DNA from 2 places in the Sphaerochaeta globosa str. Buddy genome. Region 1 is predicted to be linked to the other one. Evidence: riboswitches for the same ligand, from Rfam matches in the RefSeq annotation. Region 1 holds a riboswitch; the other holds the start of a gene.
The links. A riboswitch is a leader RNA that binds a small molecule or an ion and turns the genes downstream of it on or off. The one in region 1 is predicted to bind fluoride.

Region 1 (16,155 bases):
GGGTCATCTTACCGGTGGTCTTGGACATGTCAATGTCCTTCTTTCCACCTTGATGGGAGGTATCTCCGGAAGCGGAGCTGCCGATGCTGCAATGGAATGCAAACTCCTTGTTCCCGAAATGGAGAAGCGGGGGTATGACAAAGGCTTCAGCGCTGCAGTAACCGCAGCTTCAGCTTGCATTACTCCAATCATCCCTCCTGGAGTTGGGTTAGTCGTCTTCGCCTTCGTCTGTGAAGTTTCCCTTGGGAAACTGATGAGTGCTGGATATATACCCGGTTTACTGATGATGATCGGCATGATGCTGTTAGTTGGCTTCATCAGCCGAAAGCGAGGATACAAGCCCTCAAGAACAAAACGGGCAACCATCAAGGAGATTTTGACTCTGACTAAGCAGTCCAGTTGGGCGCTCTTCCTCCCCTTTGGATTAATAATGGGCCTTCGTTTCGGCATGTTCACCGCCACTGAAGGTGGAGCTATGATGGCTCTCTATTCCCTGATCATTGGTAAATATGTCTATAAGGAACTGAAGTTCCGTGATCTTCCCAAGATTCTCTATGAATCGGTATTGAGCATGGCAGCCGTCATGCTGGTCCTCACCGCAGCCAATGTCTTCAGTTACTATCTTAGCTGGGAAAGAATTCCCCAAGCCCTCAGCGCTTCACTCATTGAAATCAGCAAAAACAAATATCTCTTCCTACTCTTCGTCAATGTACTTCTGCTTATTCTTGGGATGTTCCTTGACGGCATGGCTACGATGATTATCCTAGCCCCATTATTGGCACCAGTTGCGACCGCATTGGGAATCGATTTGGTACAATTTGGTCTGGTTATGTGCCTCAACTGCGCCATCGGGGCGATCACCCCACCATTTGGGACTTATATCTTCCTTGTCTCAGGGACGGTCAAGGTGAAGACAGACCTCCTTGTCAGGGAACTACTTCCCTTCATAGGGGTTTGTATCGCGGTGTTAATAGTAATAACCTATATCCCATGGTTTACCATGGTCATACCCAATCTTCTCTTCTAAAGGAAGGCTAGGAATGTTTGACTCTGATTTTATCCAATCTATCTGTAGTCTTGAAGGAAAAAACGCCATTGTTACGGGGGGCAACCAAGGTATCGGTAGGGGCATCGCCTGTTCTCTTGCCAGGCTGGGAGCCCATGTTACCATTGTAGGAAGGAATCCTCGAACCCTTCAGGAGACGTTGAAGCTACTTCCTGGCGAGTATCATGAAGCATATACTCTTGATGTTTCAGACAGGAAAGAAGTAAACGCATTCTTCCAGACTTACAAAGAACATCATGAATGTCTTGATATCTACATCAACAATGCAGCTTACTCGGTCCATGCCACCTTGGAGGAAACAAAACAGGAGGATATCGATGGGCTTCTGGATACCAACCTCAAAGGTGCTCTTTGTTGCCTGCAGCAGGCCGCAAGGATCATGAAGGCGCAGAGAAAGGGCTCGATTGTGGTTATCACCTCAGTCAACGGGTTGAACCCTCACCCCACCCAGGCGATGTACTCGGTCACCAAATTCGCCTTGGAAGGAGCAGTGAAAGCCCTCGCTTCCTCCCTCGGCCCTTACAACGTTCGGGTCAATAGCTGTGCACCTGGTGCCATCGACACCCCAATCAATGCGGAGGCTTTCAATACCCCCGGATTCAAGGAGGAATTCAACAAGAAGGTTGCTCTCAGACGAATCGGAACTATAGAAGAAATCGGGGAAGCAGTAGCTCTACTTGCAGGAGACGCCTTCCGATACATGACCGGAGCCACCGTCGTCATCGACGGAGGACTGATGCTCAAGCAGGTTCCCTGATGCTCGGTTCGATAATTAAGGAAGCACAACCCAAAGTTGGGGAGATCTATTTCTGGTGGATAGGACAGAGCGGCTTCGTCTTGAAGACCGACTCCCTTTGCATCGTAATTGATCCATATCTTTCAACCACCTTGGAAAAGGCGACTATGGAGCAGAGTTGGAAACGTCACATTCGCATGATGGACATCCTGATCGAACCTATAGAGCTCTCCAAGGTTGATTACATACTCATCTCCCATGAACATCGAGACCACTATGACCAAGTGACGGTCAGCGGAATTCTCTCCTCCAATCCTGCATGTACCGTCATCGCTTCCAAAGCTCTCGCCCAAAGAATTAAGGCGGAACAAAACTGTAGGGTCATCAGTCTCGATGATGGACAACATTGGGATGAGAATGGATTGACTATAGACTCCATCCGGGCAAAGCATAACAACTATGACCAGAAGGAGGAAACAGGGTTCCCCTACCTGAGTTACGCCATTCGGCTTTCCTCCCATACCCTATTCTTTGCAGGGGACACAATTCCCCATCCCCCCTTGGAAGCCTTTTTATCCAGTATCAAGCCAGAAATGGCATTCCTGCCGATCAATGGCTACACCCAGGAGCTTCTTGAGAAGGGGTTTGCCTCGAATCTTACATACTTGGAGGCCATCAACCTCGCACTCAAAACAAACGTTGAAATCGCCATTCCCTGCCATTACGATATGTTCACAATCAACACGGAGCAGGTTGGTCGGTTCGTCAACGAGGCGAACAAACAAGGCCTTTCGTATCTGATTCCCACCGTGAACGATACCTATATTCTGGAACAAGGAGGCACTATCAGATGGATATTGCACTGAACTTTTTTGGGGACCACCACGCACCGTTGAAAGCCATCGCCCAGCAACTGGGCATCAACAAGGCTGTCTGTACTGTCCCTTACAGCGCAAAGCAGAGTGCCTATATTGAAAGCTGGCATACCTTAGCTTTGCGTTCCCAGATGCTTGAGATGAAACAATATGGCATGGAAATTGCCGTCTTGGAAGGAATCAAGTTCATCGATGCTGCCAAACTGGGAACCAATGACGCCGATCAGGCCATCGACAACTTCTGTACTCTGCTCAAGAATATGCACCAACTTGGTATCAAGACAGTCTGTTACAACTGGATGCCGATTTTCGGCTGGTTTAGAACGAACCTTGAGGTTCCTGTCCGGGGTGGTGCACTTGCCACAGCCTTTTCTCTCGATGCTGTGAAGGATCTAGAGGAAACCTCTGCTGGAAAAGTGAAGGCAGAGGACCTTTGGAAAAACCTTGCATACTTTATGAGTCGCGTGGTTCCTGTTGCAGAAATGTATAAGATACAGCTTGCCCTTCACCCGGATGATCCCCCGGTAGGAGAAATAGCCGGTGTAGAACGGATACTCACCAGTAGCGATGCCATGATGAAAGCCATTGACCTGGTTCCCAGCGAATACAACGGCATCGCCTTTTGTCAGGGTACTTTCGCTACGATGGGTAGTAATGTACCTAAGGAAATTCGACGATTCGACAAGCGCATCCATTTCGCTCACTTCAGGGATGTCACAGGAAATGCCGAACAATTCGTAGAATGCTTTGCCGATGATGGGATTACTGATATGGAAGAGACCATCGAAAGCTACTACGACATCGGCTTCAAGGGAGTCATCCGACCTGACCACACCCCGACCTTCATCGGAGAAAACAACCAGATTCCTGGATACGGCATTTTGGGTAACCTCTTTACCATCGGCTACCTAAGAGGCCTTATGGAAGCTATAGAGAAACGTAAAATACGGGAGAATCAACGCCTATGATCTCTGTACAGAATACCTACGATTTTTCCATCGACGAAATTCTCAGTGCCGTCTTCATTGAGACCCAACGTGACTGGAAGTTGAGCAATCTCTGTTTCATGGACCGTTGGATCCTCTGCTATTCGGTCGACGGAGAGGTCACCTATACCATTGACAATCAGTACAAGATGATCAAGAAGGGAGATATTCTTTTCATCCCTCCTGGAAAATCACGTTCCGCTACTACCAGCTCCTTCAGTCCTTGGAAATTCATCGTTATCAAGTTCCGTCTCTCCCATGTAAATGATGAGACCAAGGCAATTCTTGACTCTATCCCAAACATCCTCCAACTACCCAACCATCCGGTCATCCAAGGGTTTAAGGAAATGGAACTGGCATGGAGGACAAAAAAACCGGGTTATATCCTGAAATGCAAAGGGTTGCTCTATTCCATCATGTACCAGCTTTTTAGCAAGATGGCCGGGAATATGGAACATTCAAAGTACTCCAAAGTGCTATCCAATGTGCTATCGGTCATCGGAAGTAATGTACAAGAGAACTATTCGGTCCAAGAACTTGCTGAAATGGTCGATCTCTCATCCTCTTACTTCAGGACAATCTTCAAACAGTTCACCGGGTTCTCACCGGTCCAATACCAGAACTATATCAAAATGCACCATGCCTACGATCTGCTTACCTGCGAGCACTATACTATCAGCGAAGTAGCCGACCGGGTAGGTATCAATGATGAGTTTTATTTCAGCCGGCTCTTCAAACAGGTCATAGGTACACCTCCATCACAGGTGAAACGATGAATACGGATGATTTCAGTACCCTCACCAATCTATCAGCACGTGCTCAGCATGTCCTAGGGACCAATATTCTCCCCTTCTGGAAAGAAGCTCTCTTTGATGAGCAGAATCAGAGTTTTTACTCATATATTGACCAGAATCGGATACCCGACAAAACACGCCCGTTGAACGCCATACTATTGACCCGGATGCTCTGGGCTTACAGTGCCGTCTACGAACAGTCCGGGGACACTGCCTGTCTTAAACTTGCTGATGCTGCCTACAAAACCCTGCTCAACTCTTTCAGGGATCCTCTCTACGGGGGTATCTTCTACCAAATACAGGCTGACTCCACACCTTTGGTTCTACAAAAACGGATCTTTGCTCAAGCCTTCTACATCATCGCCCTGGCACGGTATTCAAAGGCTACCGGGAGCAATGAAGCGCTCTTGGAAGCAAGTAACACCCACCAACTTCTTCTTCAACATGCCCAGATAGTGAGAGGAGGTTTCACCGACACCCTCACTCGCGACTGGCGTGACGAGGTGGATGAACACTTCTGGTGGATGAACAACCAAGGAGCGCCTTTCATCTTTAACAGCCAACTGCACATGCTTGAGGCAGCAATTGAACTTCAAGAAGCAGCCCCAAGCGAAAAAAAATCAAATCAGATTAAGGACCAAATAACCTTCATTCTCCAATGGTTCCTCGATTGCACGAACAATCATCTATTTATCTCAATCTCAGATCAGGCTAAGCCAATGGATGAAACGATAAACTTCTCCAACGAACTGGAGACAGCATACCTTCTCAGACGAGCTGCAAGGCTTTGTGGAGACGAAAAGAGAGTCGACCAACTTTGTACTACATTGGTGAGAAATGTCATGCATATTGCTTTGGATGAGACGCATGGGGGCCTTTTTTTCTCATCTCATGTTCAGCATGGACTAAATCGTTGCAAGGTTTGGTATGTCCATGCAGAGGCAATGGTCGCTCTGTTGGATGCCTATGAGGCCACCAACGAAAACTGTTTCCTAAACTGGGCAACTGAAATATGGAAGTTTATCGAACAACATCTGGTCGACTGGGATGGAGGAGAATGGTTTTCTTCGGCAAAAAATCCCTACACAGATGAGGTGAGCATTCAACAACAGAGGGCAAGGGACAGCAGGACCGGCAAGGAGAAAGCCAGCGCCTACAAATGTCCCTACCATACCGTACGGGCCTGCCTTGAGATTAATCGACGAGTGAAGCAGCTTACTTCTTGACCAGAATTACTGGAATCAGCAAAAACTGAGCTTTCAGTGACTTGCCTGAACGAACCTACTAGACTTCCTTCCTCAATGGCAAACAAAGCGGAGACATTACAGAATGCATCTACAAACACAATACCTCCCACCAGCTTCTAAGCATCCAGTTCAACCTTCGAAATTGTCGTATCTATGCCAATCTCACCAAAGGGCGTGGCTTAATCCATTGACGGAGAAAAAGCTCAGCAATATCCTGCCCGGCATAGCAGCAAACACTTTTTCAATTCTCGCAGACTCGATATCGACCTTCGCTGGTTACGTGCCTGAGGAGAATGAACTTTTCTATCCAAAAGATGGCGTAGATGTCGTAGATGTCTCTCAAACCTGGTGGCATATCCTTTCAAAGAGAACAGGCTTAAGTCTTTTGGTCAATGAGTCCTATTCGGGCAGCAGAGTCAGCCGGACGGGAAACAGACCGATTACCTCTTCCTTTCTGGACGAGAAGAGACAAAGCCCACTATGCGGCGATATAATCATCATTTTTGGGGGAACCAATGACTGGGGAGCGAAGGAACAACCCGCTACCAAAGAAATCTTTACCGAAGCATACCGGAACTTGGTAGAGATGATGCTAAAGCGACACACAAAAAGCAAGCTCTATTTCTGCACACCGCTGCAAAGGACCGACCACGCACTAACAGAACAGAACATCCATGGGTGGACCCAACTTGACCTTGCCGACAGCATTCGATCTATCGTTGCAGACTATCCGAAAGCTCACCTGATCGACCTTGCCCTGCATCCAATCACCGAAGGAGATGGGATGCTTACCGACGGTCTCCATCCAACCCGCATGGGCATGGAAGTGCTCGCTTCCCTGATGCAGGCAGGCTTGAACCTTGTAATGGATTATCAGTAACAGCTGATGAATTCGACAGGCAGCTCCGCCATGTACCGTCCAGGTACCGCATGATTCTTCTACGTACGGCATTAATCTCCCATTGAGTGTATTGTATGGGAGATTACTATTGATTATGATTCCGTATATATGTGGTGCTTCTGCCGCCGCCTAGGCGGAAAATGATACCTTCCTCCTTGAGGCGTTTAAGTGCAGCCTCAACGGATGAACTACCGAGGCTGGGACAAAGCTCGAGAATCTGCGTCTTGGTGAATACTCCCAAGGTATCACCAACTGCTTTTCTTACAATCTCATACGGGGTACTCTTGAAGTCGACCGAACCAAGCCTGGTTTCAAAATCACGATAACAATTCAAGACAATCCCCAGAAAGTACTTGATGAAGGGAACGTAATCATTTTTCCTGTCACGCCAGCTGTTGGAGGCTTTCTCCAATACATCGTAGTACGTATCCTTTGACTTCTCAATCTTCTGCTCCATGCTGATGTACTTGCCGACAATGAAACCGCTTTGGTACAACAGCAATGTAGTAAGGAGCCGGCTCAGTCGGCCGTTGCCATCATTGAACGAGTGAATGCAGAGAAAATCGCAAATGAAGATTGGAATCAGGATCAGCGGATCAATCACTTGATTCTCACGAGCCTGCTGATAGCTGCTACAGATTGCATCCACTGCCATCGGTGTCTCAAAAGGCTCAAGCGGCGTGAAGCGGGTAAAGGAGCTGCCATCGGTATGAGTCTCAGTGGTGTAATTTTGGGAATTCTTGAACTTCCCACCGAAAGTCTTGTCAGTGTATGCAAGTAGGTCCCTGTGCAATTGCAGAATTATATCGCTCTTGAGCGGGATATGCTCGTAGCTTTCGTGAATCGTATTCAGGACATCGCGGTAGCCTACGATTTCCTGTTCGTCGCGGTTTTTAGGGGTAGTCCTTTCCTGGACCAAATCCCGCATCCGTGCACTTGAGGTCCCAATGCCTTCAATCCTGTTCGAACTGTCGGTGCTCTGGATCTTTGCCACCTCGATCAAACGTTCCAGTTCGACCGGTTTCTGCCTGAGATACAGCTCCTGTTTTCCCTTATGCTCGCGAATCTGAGCAACAAACGAGAGGACCTCACTGTCCCAAGAGCTTTCTTTCAATTTGATATAATCGAATTGGTGCATCTTTCTCCCACGTGTTTCCTTTATCTCCCATAGAATACTCTATTTTGGGAGATAATCAATCCCTGTGGGAGAAAACAACTCACTACATCCGCTTGGAGACAGAAAGCCCGTCCTTTTTTGTCTGGGCGGGCTCTCTACTATTCACCTATTTAGCGTATCGGTTGCTGTGCCTTCTGCAAGTTCTGCAGCAAGTGCAAACGTCTCGCTGAGGGTTGGGTGCGGATGGATGCTTAGCGAAATATCCTGGGCGACAGCGCCCATCTCAAGGGCAAGCACAGCCTCAGAGATAAGCTCGCCTGCATTCCTCCCACAAATTCCCGCTCCCAACAAGCGTCCTGTCTTTTCGTCGTAGAGGGCCTTGCTGACCCCCTCGGAGGCGACAGCGCTCAATGCCCTCCCATTTGCCGTCCACGGGAACGAACCTTTCTTGAAGGCTATCCCCTTCTCCTTAGCCTCCATTTCGGTCAAACCAATCCATGCGACCTCGGGGTTTGTATAGGCGACAGAGGGGATCCCCATGGGAGTGAAAGCAGAAGCGTGTCCCGATGCCACCTCGGCTGCCACCTTGCCCTGGTGACTGCTCTTATGGGCGAGCATGGGGTCTCCCACAACATCTCCAATGGCAAACACATGAGCGACATTGGTCCTCAGCTTCTTGTCCACCTCGATCCAGCCGCGCTTGGTCGTCTTAATCGACGTATTCTCTAGTGTAATGCCATCGGAATTGGCCTTCCTTCCCACTGCTACAAGCACAGCATCAGCTTCGATTGTGCTAGGAGCCTTCTCCCCCTTTAAATAGAGCACAAGGCCATCCTTTCTCGCTTCCACCTTCTCGACTTTCGTGGAGGTATAGATGGCTGCATACTGCTTCTTGAGCTTTCTCACCAATGGCTGCTTGAGATCGGTGTCAGCAGGAGGGATGAGGGAATCCATCATCTCAATAATGGTAATCTCCGAGCCCAGGGCGTGGTACATGGTAGCCACTTCCAGCCCTATGATCCCTCCCCCTATGATCGCAAGCCGCTTGGGAATGTGCGTGAGCTCCAAGGCTTTTGTAGAGTCCCAGATACGCTGGTCCTCGTAAGGAATGCCCGGTATCTGCACCGAACGGGAGCCGACGGCGATAATCAAGTCTTCAAAGGTAAGCTTCAGCTCTTCCTTATCGGTAACCACCTTCAGCTCGGTATCACTGAGAAACGTACCGACTCCCACCAAGCGTTCGACCTTTCTTGCCTTGCATAACTGGTCCAGCCCCGAGGTAAGGGTATGTACGACCGAATCCCTATGGGCTCTGATCTTCTCCAGGTCAAACGTAGGCTTACCGAAAGACACTCCAAGCGGAGCAAGCTTTTGGGCATCCTCTATCACCTCGGCAAGGTGGAGCAACGTCTTGGAAGGGATGCAGCCTACATTCAGGCATACCCCTCCCAAAACAGAGCTCTTTTCGATGAGCGTTACCTTCCGACCTAAATCAGCAGCCCTAAAAGCTGCACTATACCCACCGGGTCCTCCTCCGAGGACCACGAGGTCTGTTTTCTTTTCTTGCATCTGTACACACCTCCTTAGAGTAGTACACGTCGCAAATCGCCCAAGAGGGAGGCGAGATACGTGGTAAAGCGAACTGCTGCAGCACCATCGATGACTCTATGGTCGTAGGCTACAGAGAAAGGCAGAACGTCACGGGGAGCAAATTCCTTGCCATTCCATACCGGCTTCTTGGTAAGCCGTGAGACACCAAGGATGGCAACCTGCGGTGGGTTGATCAAGGGCGTGAATGCCGTACCACCGATTCCTCCGAGGCTTGAAATGCTGAACGATCCTCCGCTAAGGTCCTCCGGCTTCAGTTTTCTGTCTCGGGCACGCTGGCTTATGGATGTAATCTCTCTTGCAATCTCTGTCACACTCTTCGTATCGGCATCCTTGAGAACCGGTACGATCAGGCCCTCGGGGGTGTCCACAGCAACCCCGATATGGTAGTAGTGCTTGAGAATCAACTCACCGCTGTCCTCATCAAAGGAAGCGTTCATCTCAGGGAACTTCTTCAATGCTGCGACAACAGCCTTGATAATGAAGGGAAGGATGCTGATATTCACAGGCTCGTCACTTCGCTTCATCTCTTCCTTGATCGCCTTTCGCAAAACCTCAAGATCGGTGACATCAGCCTCATCAAATTGGGTGACATGAGGAATGATCTGCCAACTCTTCTGCAGATGCGGTCCGGAGATTTTCTGAATACGGGAAAGTCTCTTTCGTTCGGTCTTCCCGTACTTTGAAAAGTCCTCCAGCTCGATTTTGCCGAAGGAAGCAGTAGACTCTTTGCTACCACTGAGAGCCTTCTTGACCAAAGCCTGCACATCTTCATGCAAGATCCTTCCGTTGGGCCCGCTACCCTTCACCAGAGCAAGATCGACTCCGAGCTCCCGTGCATACTTGCGTAGTGAAGGGGTAGCATGAAAGACAGCACCCGGTGCCTGTTCATTGATAAGCTCACTGGCAGGTTCTTTCTCTTCGGCCACTTCTGTCGGCTGCTCAATTTCAGCAACCACTTCCGGCTTTATTTCTTCCTTAGGTGCAGCAGGTTGTTGTTTCTCGGGCTCTTTTGCAGAGCTTTGCTTTGCTTCTTCAACTTCTTCTGATGCAACCTCAATCTCCGCCACCAGAGAGCCCTTGGAGACAGTATCGCCCTCCTTGATCAGAACCTTTGTGACGGTCCCTGCAAAGGGGGAAGGAATATCGATGACAGCCTTCTCACTTTCAAGAGCTACCACGGAGCCTTCAACTGCAATGATATCACCGACTTTGATGTACACATCAATGATCGGCACATCTTCGAAATCCCCGATATCCGGGATGAGTATTTGCTTTATTGCCATGTTTCCTACCTCCTTACTTCAACAATGGATTGGGCTTATCAACGTCAATGCCATATTTCTTTAGTGCCTCACTTACGCGCTTGGCAGGAATGGTACCTTCATCGGAAAGTCCCTTAAGCGCTGCAACGGCGATATAGTACCGGTCAACCTCAAAGAACCGTCTGAGGGCCTGTCTGAAATCAGATCTGCCAAATCCATCAGTACCCAGGATGGTAACCCTTGGATTGGGGATGAGCCTTCTGATCTGCTCAGGATAGGCCCTGATATAGTCGGTGCTTATCACCACCGGTCCGTCGTGGCCTTCCATAAGCTTGGTAAGGTACGGCACCTTCGCTTCAGCTTCCGGATGGGTGAGGTTGTATCGCTCTGCTTCAACGCCGTCACGATGCAGTTCATTGACCCCGAGAATGCTGTAGATGTCCGCTTCCACCCCGAAGTCCTTTGAAAGGAGCTCAGCAGCTGCGATGACTTCCCTCAGTATGGTTCCACTTCCCATAAGCTGGACGACAGGATTCTTGTTCTTCTTGGCTTTTTTGAAGAGGTAGGCACCCTTCCTAATCCCTTCCTCGACCCCCTTGGGCATCTCTGGATGGGTGTAGTTCTCATTCATCAGCGTGATGTAGTAGAAGATGTTCTCGTTATCCTCATACATGCGCTTCAATCCATCCTGGATGATTACAGCAAGCTCATAGGAGAAGGTGGGATCGTATGCCTGACAGGTTGGGTGGGTGGATGCCAAAAGCAACCCATGCCCGTCCTCATGCTGCAAACCCTCACCGTTTAAGGTAGTTCTTCCGGCAGTTGCTCCCAGTAAAAAGCCCTTTGCCCCACTGTCCCCTGCGGCCCAGATGAAGTCACCGATACGCTGGAAACCGAACATTGAGTAGAAAATGAAGAAAGGAATCATGGAAACCTTATGGTTTGCATAACTGGTAGCAGCTGCTATCCAAGAGGAGATGGCTCCGGCTTCGGTAATTCCCTCTTCCAGAATCTGTCCCTTCTTATCCTCGCGATACCAAAGGAACGAATCCTTGTCCACCGGCTCGTACAACTGGCCGTCCGGTGCATAAATTCCAATCTGTCTGAACAAGCCCTCCATACCGAATGTTCGTGCCTCATCGGAGACGATGGGAACAATTCTTTCACCAATGTTCTCGTCCTTAACCAGCTTGGTAAGCAGACGGACAAAGGCCATGGTGGTGGAAAGCTCTCTATCACCTGAAGAGGCAACCATGTCTTCAAAACTTTTGGATGCGGGAACCGTCAGCTTCTCTCCATCCTTATAACGGAAAGGAACAGGGCCTCCCATTACCTCTCGGCGCCTTGTGAGGAATTTCCCTTCTTTACTTTCTGGATCAGGCTTGATGAACACCATGTTCTTCGCCTGCTCGTCATCAATGGGTACATGGAAGTGATCCCTGAAGGCGAGAAGGTCTTTCTCTTCCATATGCTTCAGGTTGTGAGCGCCCATCGCACCTTCTCCGCTTCCCATGCCATACCCTTTGATGGTCTTGAAAAGAATGACCGTAGGGGCTCCCTTATGGTTCGATGCCGCATGGAAAGCCTGATAAATCTTTCTTGGGTCGTGACCTCCACGACTTAACTGCCACAGGTCCTTATCGGTCTTGCCTTCAATAAGCGACTCAAGGTATGCATCCCCGGAGAAAAGTTTCTCACGCAGATATGCGGGGCCTTTAGCCTGTATGGTCTGGAACTCCCCGTCAACCATGTGTGCGAGCTTTTGCAGGAGTAATCCTTTCGTATCCTTTTCCAAGATGGAGTCCCATTCAGTTCCCCAAATAACCTTGATGACATTCCAGCCGGCACCTCTGAACTTTCCTTCAAGTTCCTGGATAATCTTACCATTGCCGCGAACCGGTCCATCCAGGCGCTGCAGGTTGCAGTTAACCACAAAGATGAGGTTATCGAGTTTCTCTCTGGATGCGAGAGAGAGTGCGGCCAAGGACTCAGGTTCGTCCGATTCGCCATCACCCATGAATACCCAGACTTTCCTGTCACCTTGTTTCTTCAGACCCCTTCCTTCCATATACTTCATGAAGCGTGCCTGATAGGTTGCCATCGAAGGACCAAGGCCCATCGAGACAGTCGGGAACTGCCAGAACTCAGGCATCAGGTAAGGGTGTGGGTAGGAAGAGAGGCCTTTCCCTTCTGTTTCCTGCCTGAAATGATCCAGTTGTTCTTCGCTCAGCCTTCCTTCCACAAATGCCCGGGCGTACATGCCTGGCGATGAGTGGCCTTGGAAGTAGATTAAGTCCGCACCGTGTTCGGACTGTGGTCCCCTAAAGAACCAGTTGAATCCCACTTCATACATTGCTGAAGAGGATGAGTAGCTGGCAATATGCCCGCCCAAGCCTTTTCCCCCTTCATTTGCCTTAGCTACCATTACCATGGCATTCCAACGGACAAACGCAGACACATTTCGGGCGATAAGGGACTCTTCGGCGGGAATGGCCGCACTCGGGTCAGTAATAGTTGTATTGATATAAGGGCTTATGACTCCAGGAGATGTTGCAACACCTTTGTTACGGGCGGTTTGGGTAAGTTCTGAAAGCAAATAATCAGTTTTCTGATCGCCTTCTTTCTGAATTACACCTTCTAACGACTGTAGCCAATCTTTGGTTTCTGCAGGGTCTGGATCATGAAAAATCTGTTTACTCATACATTTCCTCCGATGGTGAGTGTACGTACTTGATAATTTTATCATTAAAAATGCTATTTGTACCTTCAATTAATATACTACCAAAATTGTAGTATATCAACCTGCAATTGTGTTCACATGCGAGAATTCGTGAAGCCGAATACTTTGAAAGTGTATTTCTGACAAAGAGTTGCATATATGTAGCTTAAAATAGAATTTTTTACAATAAAATAAAAACAATGGCTTCATGCCAGTTGGACATGAAGCCAAGAATGAGAAGAGCACGTTACCGCCTATCGGCAGTCCCGCAGGATCTGAAAAACGATTACTCAGAAAGCACGGATGGCTCGAACATGAGCACAATAGGTCTTTGCCGCTTCAAGTGGTTCGGTTGGGTCTGAGAAGTTATCCATGAACGCAATTGCGGAGGAACGCTCGGAGGAACTCCAATAGTATGTATTAAAAAAGCCCCCAAGCCCACTTTGATGCAGTACCTGATACATCAAAGCAAGCTCGTCGTGGCTGGGGAGAAACCAATCATCGTAGGTCACCCCATCATGTTCAACCGAGAGATTTGCACAAAGCAGGGCAGCATACTCTCCATCTTGCCCGAGTTCATCGACGATCAGGTTGGTGTTTGCATAACCATCACCGATAGCAGAGTCTGCCGCTCCGACAAGCCGAAACTGCTCCGCACTACTCCACTGCTTGGCCACCCACTGAGTAGATACCGGGGCTGCCTCCAAATATCGCCATCCATCACTATATAAGCCCTTGTCAAAGAAAACATGCCCACCCGCAGAACTATTGAGATTCGTCGGGCTCCACTGTGCATAGAGCGTCGCAGTACTACCAGTAGACTTATCCCAGTTTTTGACACTGCTCATATCCGCTGCATAGTACAGGGTTCCTCCACTGCCTGCTTGATCAGAGTATCCACAGAACTGATACCCGGGTCTCTGAGGCGGATCCATATCAGGTGGCATGGGTTCTCCCAATACGGCAATAACATGGGTAGTTCCCCCAGAGCCTCCCTGCGGATCAAGGGTGATGGAACACAGGGGTATCCAAAGCGCATAGAGCGTCTGATCAACAGGTCCCATGGTGTACCGGCCTTCGTCACTATATTCTCGCTCCCCATCAGGGCTGGTCGACCAACCGGTAAAAACATAGCCAGAGTTTATGAACGCACATGTTGGCAGCGAAGCCTCTTGTCCGGTTGCAAGGGTAAGAGAACCCATTGACCTATCGCCACCGTTCGCATCAAAGCGTAGCGTTTGGACTGTAGGGGTCCACTTTGCATAGAGCAGGGTGTCGGCATCCACAACATCAGTGGTGAAGTTCCATGCCGTACTACAGGTACTTTCCTTATACCATCCGGCAAACGCATAGCCTTCTCGCTGCGGATTTTCCGGCTCGGAAAGTCGGTTTCCTTTGGCCACCCCTACTGCATCCAGGGAACTTCCCTCCCTACTGTCAAAATGGACCTGGACCATCTCAATTTCATCAGTACAGGATATCAACAGAAGCCCCATCGTCAGTATCTAGCCTACTACAAGTACCATACGTTGCAATGTGTGCATCACGAACTCTTCCTTCTCTATCCCTCAGCCACGTTCTTAAGCATGACGCTTGCCACCACGTACAGGCAAAGCATCAAAGCTGAGACAGCAAATAGGGGATGTTGGTATGTTATGGATGGCAGTATAAATTCCAGACTTTTAGCGGGTCAAGTAAAAAGGAGAGAATAATTGCTAATAGACCATCATGTATACAATACTGAAACGCCAATCACTGGTAACGTCTCGAGTAAAAAAGAATATACTGCAGAGCAAAAAGCCGTTGGTGTCACTTACTATCAGAAACGCAGCAGGGAACTCGCCTCGATAGACTGAAGGCCATACCTTCCTCCTACTTCAGGCACACACTATCAATGTGCATCCTATTGGATGCAGCAAGAGTGCGGCCTTACAATTTGTAGGAGTTATCAGCAAACGTTTATAACGTGCGGTTTATACCAAATAGGTTTCGGCGAACCCCATCGCCTGAATGCAGGCTAACCAAAAACGAACTTTTGGTCAATGTTGCTCAGATACCTCAAATCAAAATACAAGGAAAACTGCCTTAACCTTGCATAGCAGCACCTCTGAACTCTCTGATAAAAACGGGCCATGATTGATAAGGAAACAAGCTGTTATACGCAGGCTTACTCGATGCCTCACCCAGGCTGTCCGCTGAAGCGCCAACCTGGACCTTGAACGAACAAATCAAATTCCCTCAGAGGCAGGTATCCGGTATACTCTTTTCAGGAAAACACGAAGCCAAGTGCTTTAAGTCTTTCAGACCCAAATCCGTCCAGAGTCTCTCGCTGAAACATTTCGTGTAGGAAAAATGCATGCCTTGGATTGCTCAAGAAATCCATTTCAATATACGGGTTAGCAGCAGTAAGGGTTGTCGTTCAATGTCTGGAATCCAGACCAGGTGCATTGTCCCCTAAAACCCCTGAAAACTCATCACAGGGTCTTTCAACAATCAACATGCTGTGACCAATCAGCATCCTGTTGGTTTCATCGATGTGTCCGTACGATTTGATCACCTTGCCTTGCTGTTGCATGCTTTCCATCTGCTCGGAACCGAGTAGGTTATAGGAATATTGAATAATTATATTCTTGGATACCTGCGATAAACAAATAATTCAAATACTTCCAGAGGAAATCAAGGAAGTTCTTCGCATAATCAACGGTACTAAGAAAAATTTCCCTGAGACTAAAAACACTCTGGTATAGCTCGATTTCTGACAATATTTATTAAATAATATTTATTATTATTAATATTTGTTGTTAATTAATGAATATTGGTGTATATTGATTTTAGGTACTT
Region 2 (16,155 bases), 1.3 Mb from region 1:
AAACAAGAGGACAGCATCCAGAGTCGGACCGTACTTCTTTTTCAACCGCTGCAGCTGGGCAAGCCGACTTTGCAGGCGGTCGAGCTCGGTTTCGCTGTATGTCATGCCATTCAGATAATCGCGGACGCTCTCATAAATATCCTGTATCTCAATTGAAGATGATTCAAGACGTTCTGCAAGGCTGGACAAGGAGGAATCTGCCTTGCATGCGATGGCAAGCTGTGTTTTTGCCTGATGAAGCGAGGCTAAGGCACTCAGGCCTTGTTCTCCGCCGTGCAACAGGGAAACCGACTGGCTTAGTGCTTCATGAATATGCTCGAAGGAAGCGATGAGTTGCACCTGGGTGGCAATCTCCTCGTCTTCACCGGCCTTCGGATCAATCTTGGTGATTTCATCAACAGCATAACTGAGGTAGTCCAGCTCCCGTTTGGTTGCATCCAGTTGGGCTTGTTTCTGCTCAAGCTCGGCTTTCAGGCTCTGAAAAAGTTCGTACGCGCTTCGATATGCACCTTTTTCAGCTTCGCAAGAGCCGAATGCGTCGAGAACGGAGAGCTGATGGGATGTGGATAGGAGACTTTGGTGGTCGCGCTGGGCGCTGATATCGAGTAGTTCGCTGGTGATGAGGGCAAGCTCCGATCGTGTAGCCAGCCTTCCTTGGATGGTAATGGAGGAACGACCGTTGCTCTTAATGGTTCTGCTCACTACAAGCGTTTCTTCCTCCAGTTCCAATTCCTCTCTTTGTAGATACGCTGATAGGTGTGCTCCCATCGGCGAGGCGACATAGAACGAGGCACTGACGGTTGCAAAGTCGCAACCATTGCGTATCGACTGCACTTCTGTTTTCTCACCGAGCAACAGGGACAATGCTCCCAAAATTATGGACTTTCCTGCACCTGTTTCGCCGGTGATGACACTAAACCCATCCGAAAATTCGATGGTGCTGTCCTCAATGAGTGCGTAGTGATGAATCTCTAGCCGTTCAAGCATGGAGCCCTCCTCCTGACCAATTCAGTTTATCACGGAGTACTTCTATGAAATTACGCCTTTCGCTTGTGACCAAGAGGGCTTTGCTGCGCGATTTCTCCACAATAATGACATCCTCCTCCATCAAAGGGAAGGTCTGTTGTCCATCGAGGGAAAGAACGAGGCCGGTTCTCTGCCCCTTGGGGATGGTAAGGGTAACCCGCGACTCGCCACTGACCACCAAAGGACGGTTGGAAAGCGTAAACGGACAAATCGGGGTTATAATCAGCGAGGATAGGTCCACATCGAGAATCGGGCCGCCGGCCGCAAGACTGTAGCCGGTGGAACCGGTCGGGGTCGCAATAATCATTCCATCGGAACGGAAGAATCCTGCATCGGTATCGCCGATACGAAGAGCCATGCTGATAACCTTGCTGATTCCACTGGAGGAAACTACCATCTCATTCAAGCCATGGGCGGTGAATACCTTCACCCCTTCACGCAGGACCGAGGTGCGGATCATCAAACGCCTGCTGATGCAGTTCTTTCCCGATAAATAGAATTCAATGGCTTCCTGCCATTCATCAACCGATATCTCGGTAATAAAACCAAAGGTTCCCAGGTTGATGGCAAGAATGGGAATTCCAAGATCCTGCAGATAGCGAGCACAATAGAGAACGGTTCCATCACCACCGAGACAGATAACCAGATCGGTACCTTCGTCTACGAGCAGGGGTTCATCCTCCGCATTGGTACGAAAAATTGAGCTCGTAATACCCTTTTGCGTCAGATATTCAGAGATGGTTTGCGAGAGAGCATGGGAAGCTTCCTTTCTCCAATTAGCAATTATCAGTACGTGCCGCACAAGCCTCTCTTCCATGGTGGTCTCCTTAGCTCAAGTGGGAAATAACTTTTATCAGCAGTTCAACTTCAGACTGTTTGAGAAACGGGTAAATGGGTAATGAAATAGCTCTGAGAAAGAGCGGAATTGCCTTTGGGTAGAGATCGAAGCGATCGCTCGCTTGACTGGCAAGCGTATCGGTGAAAGTCTTTTTGGCCGAAACCTGGTACTTGTTGGCAAACTTTATGGCATCTTCAGGTTTTGAATCCAGAGCAACACAAAAACCGTATCCGTTGGGCTGGAAATCGATATTCCCAATGCCAAAGACACGATGCGATGTCTTAAGCAGCGATTTGGCGAAGAGGCCGTACAATTCCCGACGCTTTGAAAGTTGCTCAGGCAACGCTGCCAACTGAATCATACCCAACGCTGCATTCATATCGGGTAATTCGATGTACGGTCGAACATGCTGGGCAAAAGCTTTCACCATAGGTTGATAGGAATCCTTGGTATAGACAATGGCAGCACCTCCAGCGGTACTGACAATGCTATCCTCCTCAAAGGCGCAGAGAACCATATCCCCGTAGCCTCCGGATTTTTGCTCTTCGTACTCGCTTGCAAGACTTTGTGTGATGTCCTCGATGACTGGAACGCCCAGCTGCTTGTAGTCGCAAGCAAAAGGGATTTGGCACATGGGTTGGTGAATCAAAAGGGCACTGCATCCTTGGTCGACAAGTCGCAAAGCTTCTTGTTGCGCAAGGCATCCGTGTTCCGCTTCTATGTCACCACACACAAGTTCAAAACCCAATGCATCCGCAACGTTCTGATACCAGGAGGGAGAAAGAATGCTAACCCCGATTTTTGCATGGGGTCCGAGATTGCAGGAAACCAATGCACAACTGAGGGCATCCACATAGGAGCGCAGGGCAAGACCGCCTTTGGCTCCGACCATTTCACAAAACTGGTTGAGAAATACATTCTTTCGTTCACCGGGGCCTATACGTTCATCGACCATGGTTTGCAAAACAGCATCCATATCTTTTCTGCGTAAGGTGGGTTTATAGAAAGGAATCAATGCCACAGTTGCCTCCTCGGGCAAGTATAGCCGTATTTGGCTGCAATAGGAAGGCTAAAAAAGGCCCTCCTGAAGAAGGAGGGTTGGTTAAAAAAAGAAAAGGTCCGGCGGCTACCTACTCTCCCACGGCTAACCGTAGTACCATCGGCGTGAGGGTGCTTAACTTCCGTGTTCGGGATGGGAACGGGTGTGTCCACCCTGCTGTGGCCACCGGACCGGACCAACGCCTGGGAGCGCGAGAATCTCGCACGACCGGCCTTGGCAGTCCAACTAGACTGGAAGGACAAAAAACAAGGAAGGAAAAAAAAAGAGGCCCGGCGGCTACCTACTCTCCCACGGCTAACCGTAGTACCATCGGCGTGAGGGTGCTTAACTTCCGTGTTCGGGATGGGAACGGGTGTGTCCACCCTGCTGTGGCCACCGGGCCGGCCAACGCCTGGGAGCGCGAGATAACTCGCACGACCGGCCTTGGCAGCCCACGGGACTGGAATAATGATATGGTCAAGCCTCTCGGATGATTAGTACCGGTGGGCTGAACGCGTTGCCGCGCTTGCACCCCCGGCCTATCGAACAGGTAGTCTCCCTGTTTCCTTGCGCCCGCTTGTGCGGGTGGGATGTCTCATCTTGGGGAGGGCTTCCCGCTTAGATGCTTTCAGCGGTTATCCCTTCCGAACGTAGCTACCCGGCAGCTGCCGTTGGCACGACAACCGGTACACCAGAGGTTCGTCCACTTCGGTCCTCTCGTACTAAAAGCAGAACCCCTCAAACATCCAACGCCCATGGCAGATAGGGACCGAACTGTCTCACGACGTTCTGAACCCAGCTCGCGTACCGCTTTAATTGGCGAACAGCCAAACCCTTGGGACCTGCTCCAGCCCCAGGATGCGATGAGCCGACATCGAGGTGCCAAACCTTGCCGTCGATATGAACTCTTGGGCAAGATCAGCCTGTTATCCCCGGAGTACCTTTTATCCGTTAAGTGACGGCGCTTCCACTCGCAACCGCCAGATCACTAAGACCTACTTTCGTACCTGCTCGGCTTGTTTGCCTCGCAGTCAAGCCACCTTGTGCCTTTACACTTGCCGGATGATTCCCAACCATCCTAAGGTGACCTTCGCGCGCCTCCGTTACTCTTTTGGAGGCGACCGCCCCAGTCAAACTTCCCGCCTGGCACTGTCCCGCTGCCGGATGACGGCAGCGGTTAGAAAATTGGACAGGCAAGGGTGGTATTTCACCGACGGCTCCGCGCAGGCTGACGCCCACGCCTCGCGGCCTCCCACCTATCCTACACATCCCTGCCCAAGTCTCCATGCCAAGTTGAAGTAAAGGTTCACGGGGTCTTTCCGTCTAACCACGGGTACCAGGCATCTTCACCTGGACTTCAATTTCACCGGATTTCGCGTTGAGACAGCGCCCATATCGTTACACCATTCGTGCGGGTCGGAACTTACCCGACAAGGAATTTCGCTACCTTAGGACCGTTATAGTTACGGCCGCCGTTTACTGGGGCTTGGATTCGCTGCTTCGATCGCTCTGACAACTCCTCTTGACCTTCCAGCACCGGGCAGGTGTCAGTCCATATACTTCCCGTTGCCGGTTCGCATGGACCTGTGTTTTTGGTAAACAGTCGCATGGGCCGTTTCTCTGCAACCCCCTTGCGGGGGCCATACTTATCCCGAAGTTACGTATGCATTTTGCCGAGTTCCTTAACGCGAATTCTTCCGTGCGCCTGTGCATTCTCAGCTCGCCCACCTGTGTCGGTTTGTAGTACGGTCCCCCAGGGCCGTTCCTTAGGGATTATTTCTCGGCACGACGACTACGCGCACTTCGCTGCACCGTGATGCAGCTCGCTCGCGGCTCGCCTCGGCCCCCGGATTTGCCTGGGGGCCTCGTCGGCTCGCCGTTTCGGCCGGGACTACCGTCGCCCGGCTGCGTTTCGCCCTATGCGTCATCCCATCGGAACCCTGGGAGGTGCGGGAATGTTGACCCGCTTCCCATCGGCTACGGCTCTCGCCCTCGCCTTAGGGGCCGACTGACCCTTGGGTAGATTGACTTTACCCTGGAAACCTTAGGCTTTCGGCGGACGGGGATCTCACCCGTCTTTTCGTTACTCATGCCTGCATTCTCTCTTCCGTCCCGTCCACGGGCGCTCCCGCCCCCGCTTCTTCCGTACACGGAATGCTCTCCTACCGACAGCATTGCTGCTGTCCCGCGGCTTCGGTGCCGTGCTTAGCCCCGTTACATTATCGGCGCATGACTACTCGACCAGTGAGCTGTTACGCACTCTTTGAAGGGGTGGCTGCTTCTGAGCCAACCTCCTGGCTGTCTGTGCAATCATACTTCCTTTCCCACTCAGCACGACTTTGGGACCTTAGCCGGCGGTCCGGGCTGTTTCCCTCTTGACGACGGCCCTTATCAGTCGCCGTCTGACTGCCGCACATTGTATCGCGGTATTCGGAGTTTGGTTAAGCTCGGTACCCAGTGACGGGCCCTCACCTATCCAGTGCTCTACCTCCGCGACAGTCCATGCGACGCTAGCCCTAAAGCTATTTCGGAGAGTACCAGCTATCTCCAAGTTTGTTTAGTCTTTCGCTCCGAGCCACAGCTCATCCCAACCCTTTTCAGCGGATTTAGGTTCGGCCCTCCACAGGATTTCACTCCTGCTTCAGCCTGGCCATGGCTAGATCACTTGGCTTCGGGTCTACCGCACGCGACTGAACGCCCTGTTCAGACTCGGTTTCCCTGCGGCTCCGGGACTCCCATCCCTTAACCTTGCCGCATACGGTAACTCGCAGGCTCATTCTACAAAAGGCACGCCATCACCCTCTCGGGCTCTGACCGCTTGCAGGTCCACGGTTTCAGGTTCTCTTTCACTCCCCTCCCGGGGTCCTTTTCACCTTTCCCTCACGGTACTATGCGCTATCGGTAGCTGCCGAGTATTTAGCCTTGGAGGGTGGTCCCCCCAGTTTCCGGCAGGATTTCTCGTGTCCCGCCGTACTCAGGTAACGCGGCCATGCAGCTGCAAGCGTTTCGCGTACGGGGCTTTCACCCGCTCTGGCCGGCCTTCCCAGGACCGTTCCGCTACACTTGCAGTTTCTGACTGCACGGGGTAACCCCCGCCGCATCCCTACAACCCCGCGCACCCGAAGGCACGCGGTTTGGGCTCCTCCCCGTTCGCTCGCCGCTACTGGGGGAATCTCAATTGATTTCTACTCCCGCTGGTACTTAGATGGTTCACTCCCCAGCGTATCTCCCATGCACGGTATTTTATTCGCGTGCATGTGCATGTCATCCAGACATACGGGTTACCCCATTCGGAAATCCGCGGATCATCGGGTATTGGCCCCTTCCCGCGGCTTATCGCAGCTTATCGCGTCCTTCTTCGCCTGGCAGCTCCTAGGCATCCTCCGTGGACCCTTATTCACTTGACCATATCATTCTTCCAATCCCTGCGCTTGTACTGTAAAAAACCTTCCGACTCATGGAGGCAAGGGGATTCGAACCCCTGACCCTCGGCTTGCAAAGCCGATGCTCTAGCCAGCTGAGCTATGCCCCCGGCTAAAACAAAAAGGCGTACGGGAAGGGAGGAAAAAGAGAAGTCCGCACCCTAGAGGGGCACTTTGTTGCAGGACTTGCACCTGCTGGTCGACGACCGTTGACGGCTGCGGCTGTGAGAGCCGCCGCCAGCCTTTCTTCTCAGAAAGGAGGTGATCCAGCCGCACCTTCCGGTACGGCTACCTTGTTACGACTTCACCCCCCTCACCGGACGTACCTTCGGAACCGCCCCCCCCTTGCGGGTTGGGCTGGCGACTTCGGGTACCCCCGACTCGGATGGTGTGACGGGCGGTGTGTACAAGGCCCGGGAACGTATTCACCGCGCCATGCTGATGCGCGATTACTAGCGATTCCAACTTCATGGAGTCGGGTTGCAGACTCCAATCCGTACTGGGACCGGCTTTAAGCGATTCGCTCCGCCTCGCGGCCTCGCTGCGCTCTGTACCGGCCATTGTAGCACGTGTCGTAGCCCAGGACATAAGGGCCATGATGACTTGACGTCGTCCCCACCTTCCTCCGGTTTGTCACCGGCAGTTCCGCCTGAGTCCCCACCTTCACGTGGTGGCAACAGACAGCAGGGGTTGCGCTCGTTGCGGGACTTAACCCAACACTTCACAGCACGAGCTGACGACAGCCATGCAGCACCTGTACGCCGGCCGCAAGCGGCACGCACCTTTCGGTGCGCTTCCAGCGTATGTCAAGCCCTGGTAAGGTTCCTCGCGTACCATCGAATTAAACCACATGCTCCACCGCTTGTGCGGGCCCCCGTCAATTCCTTTGAGTTTCACCCTTGCGAGCATACTCCCCAGGCGGTGCACTTAATGCGTTAGCTACGGTACCGGGGGTCGACCCCCCGCCACCTGGTGCACATCGTTTACTGTGCGGACTACCAGGGTATCTAAACCTGTTTGCTCCCCGCACCTTCGCGTCTCAGCGTCAGTACATGGCCAGATGCCTGCCTTCGCCATTGGTGTTCTTCCAGATATCTACAGATTTCACCCCTACACCTGGAATTCCGGCATCCCCTCCTGTACTCAAGCCCTGCAGTTTCCAGCGCGTCCCCCCGGTTGGGCCGGGGTATTTCACGCCGGACTTGCAGGACCGCCTGCACGCCCTTTACGCCCAATGATTCCGAACAACGCTCGCCCCCTACGTGTTACCGCGGCTGCTGGCACGTAGTTAGCCGGGGCTTATTCCGGGATTCACGTCATCCCGCGGCCATTCCCTGCCACGGTTGTTCCCCCTCCCGAAAAGAACTTTACAACCTCACGGCCTTCTTCGTTCACGCGGCGTCGCTCCGTCAGGCTTTCGCCCATTGCGGAAGATTCTTAGCTGCTGCCTCCCGTAGGAGTCTGGACCGTGTCTCAGTTCCAATGTGGCCGTTCACCCTCTCAGGCCGGCTACCCATCGACGCCACGGTGGGCCGTTACCCCGCCGTCTAGCTAATGGGACGCAGACTCATCCCCCGGCGGCGCCGTAGCGCCTTTCCCGGATCCCGCCCTCGCGGGTCCCGTCTCATCCGGTATTAATCCAGGTTTCCCTGGGCTATCCCGGACCGGGGGGCAGATTGTCCACGTGTTACTCACCCGTCCGCCGCTCTAGGGGCCCGAAGACCCTTGCCGCCCGACTTGCATGCTTAAAACGCGCCGCCAGCGTTCGTTCTGAGCCAGGATCAAACTCTCCGTCATAGGAATCCCGCCCCCGAAGGGGCGGGCTCTATTCCTTCAATAGTTCGCCCTGTCATTCCTCGCAAACGAACGTAGCTTTTATACTACCGTTCATCATTTCTTTCTTAGGTAATTGACTGGGAAGCCCCTCGCGGTTGCTTCCTTCTCTTTCTCTTTCCCTTCCCTAACGCTCGTTGTTTCAATAATCCAGGGATAGCCGGCACCAGCCTGCTTCCCGCTCCCCCTCTCGGAGGCGCTCGACCAACTTACCCGATTTGGGTCCCTTCAGTCAAGGGCTTTCTTCCCTTTTCCTCATTTTCCCGCCTCGGCTTTACCGGCCGACAAGAAGGCACTATACGGGCTTTCCTCTCCTCTGTCCAGTAGCTTCCTCACCTTTTTTTATAAATTGTGAACGAAGCTATGAGGATGCTTGCCCAAGCAGGGTTTCAAAGATAGGATGCATCACAGGAGAACGATCCATGGAACACGACATGAGCAGTGGAAAACCCGCTCGCTTGCTATTCTTCTTTATGTTGCCGATTCTCGGCGGAAACCTTTTTCAACAATTCTATTCAATGGTCGATACATTCGTGGTTGGCCGCTATGTAGGCGTCGATGCACTTGCAGCGGTGGGAGCCACCGGTTCGATGACCTTTCTCATTCTTGGCTTTGTAGTAGGCCTTACTGCAGGCTTTTCCGTAATCATCAGCCAAAAGTTCGGGGCAAAGGATCCAGTAAGCATGCGAAAAGCAGTTGCCATGAGCATACTCAGCGCCTGCTTTCTCTCGGTAGTGGTCTCAACACTTGCCTTACTGACGGCCAGACCTCTTCTGGTCATGCTCAAAACCCCTTTGAACATCATCGACGATTCCTATGCATACCTGATCATCATCTATATAGGAATTGTGGCAACCATCTATTACAACCTTCTAGCAGCCATTCTCCGAGCCCTGGGAGACAGCCGCTCTCCTTTGTATTTTCTCTTGATAGCATCCGCACTCAACGTCGCAGGCGACCTCATCGCCGTCATCGGCTTACAGATGGGGGTGAAAGGTGTTGCCATAGCCACCGTCCTAAGCCAAACAATTTCCGCGCTGCTGTGCCTTATCTATATCTATAAGCGGTATCCAAGCCTCCATCTGAGCGCCCAGGACTGGAAAATCGATTGGTCCATGATCAGCAGGCTGCTTCGTATTGGACTTCCCAGCGCTCTTCAGTTCTCCGTGTGCGCTATCGGGGTAATGATCGTCCAGTCGGTAATCAATCAAAGCGGAAGTGACACTGTTGCTGCCTATTCGGTAGGGGTAAGGATAGAACAACTGGTTACCCAGCCTTTGGTAACCCTCGGCTTGGCCATGGCTACCTTCAGTGCTCAGAACCTAGGGTCGGGACACCTCGATCGCGTCAGACAGGGAGTCCGCAGCGCCGTTCTCTTATGCGTACTCTTCAGTATGATTGCCCTGGGTTTGATATTCCTTTTTGGAAAACAACTTGCACTGTTGTTTATCGAACCGTCGGAAATACTGGTGGTGGAGCAGACTGTTCAATACCTGCATATCATTTCTTACTTTTTCATTCCACTAGGGATGATTTTTGTCTTCCGCAATACCTGTCAAGGACTCGGCTCAGGCCTCATCCCCATGCTCTCATCCATCCAGGAGCTCATTTTTCGAGGCTTGGTTGCCTTTACCTTACCCCCGCTCATCGGGTATATCGGCATCTGCCTGTCCAGCCCCATTGCATGGATATCCGCAGCACTGTTGCTACTGATCGCCTACAGACTCCAATACGCAAAACTTTCGCATCTGCTGAAGCAATAGCATGCACACCCTTACTTAGGGAGCATGCTTATCTATGGATACCAAAGCCAGGGCTTTACGGGCAACCTTATACCCATCGTCCTGGCGCAAAACACTGCCGAACTTACGATTCTTGGCCCCTCGCTGGCAAAACAGCGAGAAATAAGAATACTGCTGAAAACAATACTACCCTCCTTGCCCAAGGTGACCATACAGCTGCCTAATTCAGTAACCACGCAAGAAATCCTTGCACCGCTGAGTCTCGCCCTACTTGCTTATGAGAGACACCTTCTTACCTTGGATTGCCCAGCAGTACTTTGCTATGGTGAAATCGGCCTTGGTGGAGTACTGAAGCCAAGCCCTTCACTGAGGGACATCCCCCTACGTTGCACAGACCAGGCAATTGGCTTGGTTCTGGTAGGCAGGCAGACCCTGCTCCCATCCAGATCGGGAAATTTTGAACTCTGTGAGTGTGAAACCATACAGGATGCAGGATCTCAACTTTGCAAATACTGCCTCCAACATCAGGGAGAAAAAGCCTCTAGCGAGGAGAATACGACAGGCGCTGAGTCCTTAAGCGATCCGTTTTCCAACATCATTGGATTGAAAAGGGCAAAACAAGCACTGCTTTACGCAGTGGCAGGAAACCTGCCGATACTATTCTATGGGCCGCCTGGTTCCGGAAAAAGCCTACTATTAAGCCGAATCGCGTCATTGCTGCCTGCGCTGACCTCAGAATCCCAACAGGAACTATCTGCCATGCAAGCGCAGAGAATCGACAAACCGCCGGTATTTGAGATACACCCCGGAACCAAGGAAGCCGATCTTATGAAGGGGGTTGTACCAGCAATTTGCAAAGCCCATGGAGGCTCTCTTATTGTCGACGAACTTTCCCATCAAAAGCCCAACATACTTACCCTGCTTGCCTCCGTGATGGACAGCCGTACCTTCTCTGGCTATCCAGTGAATACGCTCGTTGCCTGCGCCACCAATGCATGCAGCTGTGCAAACCTTGGATCTGTACAGGGCGTCTGCCATTGCAGTGAAATGCAAATTGACAAATTCTGGGCAAGGCTTGGGTATCCCCTGCTCGACCGCTTTGCCATAGCCCTTTGCTTGCACAGTGAAAATTTGCTGGTCAGCGAGGTCAATGCACCTACCTTCGACTATGAACGTATACGAGAAGTACGAAAACTGCAGAAGCAACGAAGTGAACAAGAAATCAGGCGTCTACTACCGCTATACACGAAGATTTCCTGCAATACCCAGCTGAGTTTCAGACGTTCATTGCTTTGTTGCAAGCTTGCCAGGACCATTGCAGACTATGAAGGAAAAATTTTGGTAACACAAGCAATTATGCAAGAGGCCGAACAATTATACCTTCTTCCCAAAGACCGACATTATCACTAGATTCGCCTTCTCTGGTTTTTTTCCTCCAAGGTAGTTGACACCCTTTCTTGCTCTCTGCTATAGTCCTTTACGTTGCAGGGGCCGCTAGCTCAGTTGGTAGAGCAACGCCCTTTTAAGGCGTGGGTCACAGGTCCGAATCCTGTGCGGCTCATCTTGCCACTGTTTTTTGAACATGCAGAAATGTCTCCTTCGTCTAGTGGTTAGGACAACGGGTTTTCATCCCGTCAACAGGGGTTCAATTCCCCTAGGAGATGTTATATCGGGAGCCTGTCATCGTACAGGTTCCCTTTTTTATTACCGACAGGCTGTTCCTTCACACTGTAGGAAACGTACGAAACAGATGGCCAGAGCATACCATTGACTTCTGGTAGAACTCGGTATACAAAGAAGATAGAGGATGGTATACCGATAGCATCATATCTCCCAATCAGCTACCTACCATCCTTGTGATGTACCCTTCTTCCGGGCTGCAATCTAGGGATGTTGTATCCACACCCGCAGCGCTTTAGGTTGCAGCTCCCTCATGTTGGCTCTCCTGTATCGCCTGCAGGCTGCTGAAAGTCTCTCTGGTATCGATTGACAGCAGGTGATGGCCTGCCCAATTCAGGGCGATAGCCCCCAAGGGTGCTGTAAGTACAATACTCATAACTGCTACCGCCAAGATCACCTGCCCTGCCCCGGTAGGCATGCCGTGCATGCCCATCACAGCAAGAGGGGTTGCCCCAATGGCTGCCTGTACCGTAGCTTTTGGAAGATAGGAAATAACGATGAAAGCCTTTTCCTTTGCAGTAAAGCCACTTCCCAACGTACAAAAATAGGTGCCGACGCTTCGTCCGGCCAGTGCAATGAGAATCAAAAGAATTCCCTTGACGCCTACCTCTTGCGCAGCAGCAAGATCGACTTGCGAGCCTACCATGGCAAACAGCAAAATCTGGGCGAAAATCCAGATTTTTCCCAGTTTGGAGGACAGCTCATGGGCCATGTGCTCCCGCTTCTCCAGAATTATGAAGCCGATGGCCATTACCGACAGCAACGCAGCAAAGGGAATATGACGGGAGTCAAGAACATCACCGAGGTGCACTAACAGTATGCAGATCATCAGCATGGCCAATACCCGTTTGGTCGCACGCGGGTTGAACTGTTCAAATATCCGTATCAAAACAAGGCCGATTGCCAAACCGATGACTATTCCGAATGCTATTGAAAGGGGAATACCTGCCACGGTCCACGCCAAGTTCACGGTATCGCCTACATACAGGCCAAGAACGATGCTGAAAGCTACAATGACGGTGACATCGTCCATACTGGCTCCGGCGAGCACAAGGGTGGGGATTCCTTTCTGTGTGCCTCGCTTCTCCTGGATGAAGGTCACCATCATAGGTACCACCACAGCAGGTGATACCGCGCCCAGAACACAGCCAAGGATGGCACTCTCAAGAAGTGAGAGTCCCAAAAAATAGGGGCCGATGAGCATGACGGTTAGGGTTTCAAATAAAGCGGGAAGAAAGGAGAGAAAGATGGCCTGCAGCCCTACTTTATGCAGGCTCTCCCGGGAGAGTTCCAACCCCGAGCGAAGCAGGATAACTATCAGGGCGATCATCCGCAAGTCAGAGCCTACAGCAAGCAGCGAGCTGTCCAATATGTTCAGGACTGCAGGACCGAAGAGCATGCCCACAAAAAGCATGCCGATGAGTGCAGGTACGTGCACCTTGGTTAAAAGCCAATCCAAAAACAAACACAACAAAACCACGGAAGCAAGACTGAAAGCCATACAAACCTCCCGAGAAACGTAGTTTATTTCTGGAGTTATCAGCAGCTTTCAGAACTCTGCGGTTTTCATTATGAAGGCGAACCCCATCGCCCATTCAGATTTTAGAAAGTTGCTCCTCTGCAGTCAAGGCGGGTGTACAAGAACTACAATCTATGAATAATGAAACATCGTCAAAGGAGCATGCAAATGAGTCAACTTTCCAGAATACAAAAAATTTGTGATGCCAACGGTATCAGCGGTTTTGAGGATGAAGTCGTCCTGGCAATTCGACAGGAAGCTGGGGAACTCGGTCATTTTGCCGAGGATTCACTGAGGAATCTCTATCTCTATCGGACAGAGAACACAGAGAACAAGCCGGTGGTATTGCTGGATGCCCATACCGATGAAGTAGGATTCATGGTCAAATGCATCAGAGACGATGGCATGCTGGAATTCATACCGATCGGTGGTTGGGTCTCCTCCAATGTTCCGGCGCACTTGGTGAGGGTACAGACCAATCTTGGAAAAACCATTCCAGGCATCGTAGGATCAAAACCCCCTCACTACCAGAGCGAGTCAGAACGCAAGAGTGCTCCCGATATCGCCTCAATGTATATCGATATCGGTGCCAGAAGTGTAGAAGAAGCCCTTAGCATGGGCGTGGATATTGCTAGTCCCATTATTCCTGATGCAGTATGCATCTACAATGAGAACAACAATCTGCTCTTCGGCAAGGCTTTCGATTGCCGCCTTGGTTGTACCACCATTATCGATGTGCTGGAGGATTTGAAAGGTGAACAATTGCAGGTCAACCTGGTTGCTGGTTTTGCCAGCCAGGAAGAAGTCGGTTGCCGGGGAGCTCAACTTACTGCACGCAAAGTGAAACCCGACGTGGCTATTTGCTTCGAGGGAAGTCCAGCCGACGATACATTCCTGCCTCCCTATCAACAACAGACGATTGTCGGTAAAGGCCCCATGCTCCGGTTCATCGACTCAAAGATGATCACCAATCCGCGTTTCCAGCAGTTTGCTCTGGATATTGCAAAGGAATTTGACATACCCGTTCAGAAAGGTGTACGCAACGGAGGGGCGACAAACGCATCCGCCCTCCATTTGTCGGAGCAGGGAATCCCAACCATCGTCATCGGAATCCCGGTACGGTATGCTCATACGCATTGGGGAGTAAGCAGCCTCGACGATGTTCAGAACTCTGTCAGGTTGGGCCGTGCCATTCTGACTCGCCTGAACGAACAAATCATCGCAACATTTTGACAAATCCATACTCTGGGTGTCATACTGGCTGAAAGGGGGAGGAGCATGAATGAGATCCAGCTTTGTCTGAGTGAGATGCAGACGTTTTTCCAAAGCGGGGCTACACTGAGCATCACTTGGAGGAAAGAGCAGCTGCGGCGCCTCAAGGAAGGCATTCGTTCCTATGAAAAGCAAATCCTCAATGCTCTGCATGAAGACTTGGGAAAAACCGACTTCGAGGGGTTTGCCACCGAATTGGGTATCATTTATGCAGAATTGGACGAACATCTGAAGCATCTGGATACTTGGTCGGCTAAGCATCGCGTCAAGGGCAGTATCCTTTCCTTCCCCTCCAAAGCCTATACCATCGCACAACCGTTGGGAATTGTACTGATCATGAGCCCTTGGAACTATCCTTTCCAGCTCACCATCGCCCCATTGATCAGTGCAATTGCCGCCGGCAATTGCGTCATCCTCAAACCCTCACGGTACAGCACCCATACTTCCCAGATAATCGAGGAACTCCTTTCCAAACTTTTCTACAGCAACCATGTGGCCACGTTCCAAGGCGGAGCGGAGATGAATCAGGAGTTGCTGAAGCATCGCTATGACCATATTTTCTTCACCGGAAGCCCCCAAGTGGGCAAGCTGGTTATGGAGAGTGCTGCCAAGACTATCACCCCGGTCACCTTGGAACTGGGGGGGAAGAGCCCGGTTATCGTCGAAGCAGATGCAGACATTCCTTTGGCGGCACGACGCATAATATGGGGCAAGTGCCTGAACGTAGGACAGACATGCGTAGCTCCCGATTATGTCCTGGTCGAACGAAAGGTCCACAATGCCTTGATCGAACAGATGAAAATCGCCATCACAGCGATGTTCGGTTCAGACCCTTTGCACGCAAGCGACCTTGGACACATCATCAATGAAAAACACTTTTCCCGGCTCATCGGCCTTTTCGAGTGCGGAACGCTTGCATGGGGCGGACAGATTGATCCAAGAACACGGCGCATCGCACCTACCATCATTACCGAACCGAAGCTTGACTCTGCACTGATGCAGGAAGAAATTTTCGGTCCCATTCTTCCCATCATCGCCTATGATACCTTTGAACAAGCCCTTGGCTTTGTACAGAAGAGGGAACATCCTTTGGCTCTGTATTTCTTCTCCAATAACAAGCAACACCAAAAAACCGTCCTCTCCTCGGTCAGCTTTGGCGGTGGTTGCATAAACGATGTCATCATGCACCTTTCGAATACCGCCCTTCCCTTCGGGGGTGTCGGCAACAGTGGCATGGGGTGCTATCACGGCAGAGAGGGATTCAAAACCTTCAGCCATACAAAAAGCATCCTTGAAGGTAAAACTTGGCTTGAAATTAAGCTTCGGTATGCCCCGTATCGTGGTAAGCTATCACTCATCAAACGACTATTTCCCTGATTGAACATAAGGAGGTTCCATGAGCGTGAAACGTTTGGCATCGCTGACAGTATTTTTGCTGATCGGCAGCCTTGTATTTTCTGCAATCGATGTGAAAGAAGCTGATGACTTCTATGATCAGGATGCCTTTACCCAGGCTGAGCAAGCCCTGCTTGTGCAACTGGACAAAGCAGCGAACCCTGAAGAGGAAGCGCAGATTCTCTGGCGGCTTGCCCGTGTGATGGTTTCCTTGGGAGATGACTTGGACAAGGAGGACAAGGCAGGGCGCTTTGCCCTCTATGAGAAAGGCGAAGCCTATGCGTTGTCTTCCATAGAGAAGAACCCCACCCCCTTCGGGTACCTTTGGAAATCCTCCAATGTGGGGCGATGGGGACAAACAAAAGGTCCTTTGAACGCTCTAGGAAAGG

Region 2: another riboswitch for fluoride. It lies ahead of SPIBUDDY_RS06315 (cation:proton antiporter); the one in region 1 lies ahead of SPIBUDDY_RS12535 (InlB B-repeat-containing protein).

What each region holds. Positions count from the first base shown of each region.
Region 1 is NC_015152.1:2,679,872-2,696,026, forward strand. It holds gene SPIBUDDY_RS12480 (TRAP transporter large permease) at 1-1,027, shown strand, start outside; gene SPIBUDDY_RS12485 (SDR family NAD(P)-dependent oxidoreductase) at 1,041-1,823, shown strand; gene SPIBUDDY_RS12490 (MBL fold metallo-hydrolase) at 1,823-2,668, shown strand; gene SPIBUDDY_RS12495 (mannonate dehydratase) at 2,653-3,645, shown strand; gene SPIBUDDY_RS12500 (AraC family transcriptional regulator) at 3,642-4,439, shown strand; gene SPIBUDDY_RS12505 (AGE family epimerase/isomerase) at 4,436-5,683, shown strand; gene SPIBUDDY_RS15830 (SGNH/GDSL hydrolase family protein) at 5,892-6,584, shown strand; gene SPIBUDDY_RS12515 (Fic family protein) at 6,691-7,743, opposite strand; gene lpdA (dihydrolipoyl dehydrogenase) at 7,885-9,291, opposite strand; gene SPIBUDDY_RS12525 (2-oxo acid dehydrogenase subunit E2) at 9,306-10,616, opposite strand; gene aceE (pyruvate dehydrogenase (acetyl-transferring), homodimeric type) at 10,630-13,296, opposite strand; gene SPIBUDDY_RS12535 (InlB B-repeat-containing protein) at 13,605-14,810, opposite strand; fluoride riboswitch at 15,247-15,330, opposite strand; gene SPIBUDDY_RS16230 (hypothetical protein) at 15,734-15,898, opposite strand.
Region 2 is NC_015152.1:1,340,946-1,357,100, reverse strand. It holds gene recN (DNA repair protein RecN) at 1-987, opposite strand, end outside; gene SPIBUDDY_RS06370 (NAD(+)/NADH kinase) at 980-1,843, opposite strand; gene SPIBUDDY_RS06365 (DegT/DnrJ/EryC1/StrS family aminotransferase) at 1,854-2,885, opposite strand; rRNA gene rrf (5S ribosomal RNA) at 2,982-3,094, opposite strand; rRNA gene rrf (5S ribosomal RNA) at 3,192-3,304, opposite strand; rRNA gene SPIBUDDY_RS06350 (23S ribosomal RNA) at 3,377-6,310, opposite strand; tRNA gene SPIBUDDY_RS06345 (tRNA-Ala) at 6,362-6,435, opposite strand; rRNA gene SPIBUDDY_RS06340 (16S ribosomal RNA) at 6,580-8,122, opposite strand; gene SPIBUDDY_RS06335 (MATE family efflux transporter) at 8,581-9,921, shown strand; gene SPIBUDDY_RS06330 (ATP-binding protein) at 9,946-11,310, shown strand; tRNA gene SPIBUDDY_RS06325 (tRNA-Lys) at 11,389-11,461, shown strand; tRNA gene SPIBUDDY_RS06320 (tRNA-Glu) at 11,493-11,564, shown strand; gene SPIBUDDY_RS06315 (cation:proton antiporter) at 11,816-13,081, opposite strand; fluoride riboswitch at 13,104-13,181, opposite strand; gene SPIBUDDY_RS06310 (M42 family metallopeptidase) at 13,268-14,332, shown strand; gene SPIBUDDY_RS06305 (aldehyde dehydrogenase) at 14,378-15,748, shown strand; gene SPIBUDDY_RS06300 (hypothetical protein) at 15,768-16,155, shown strand, end outside.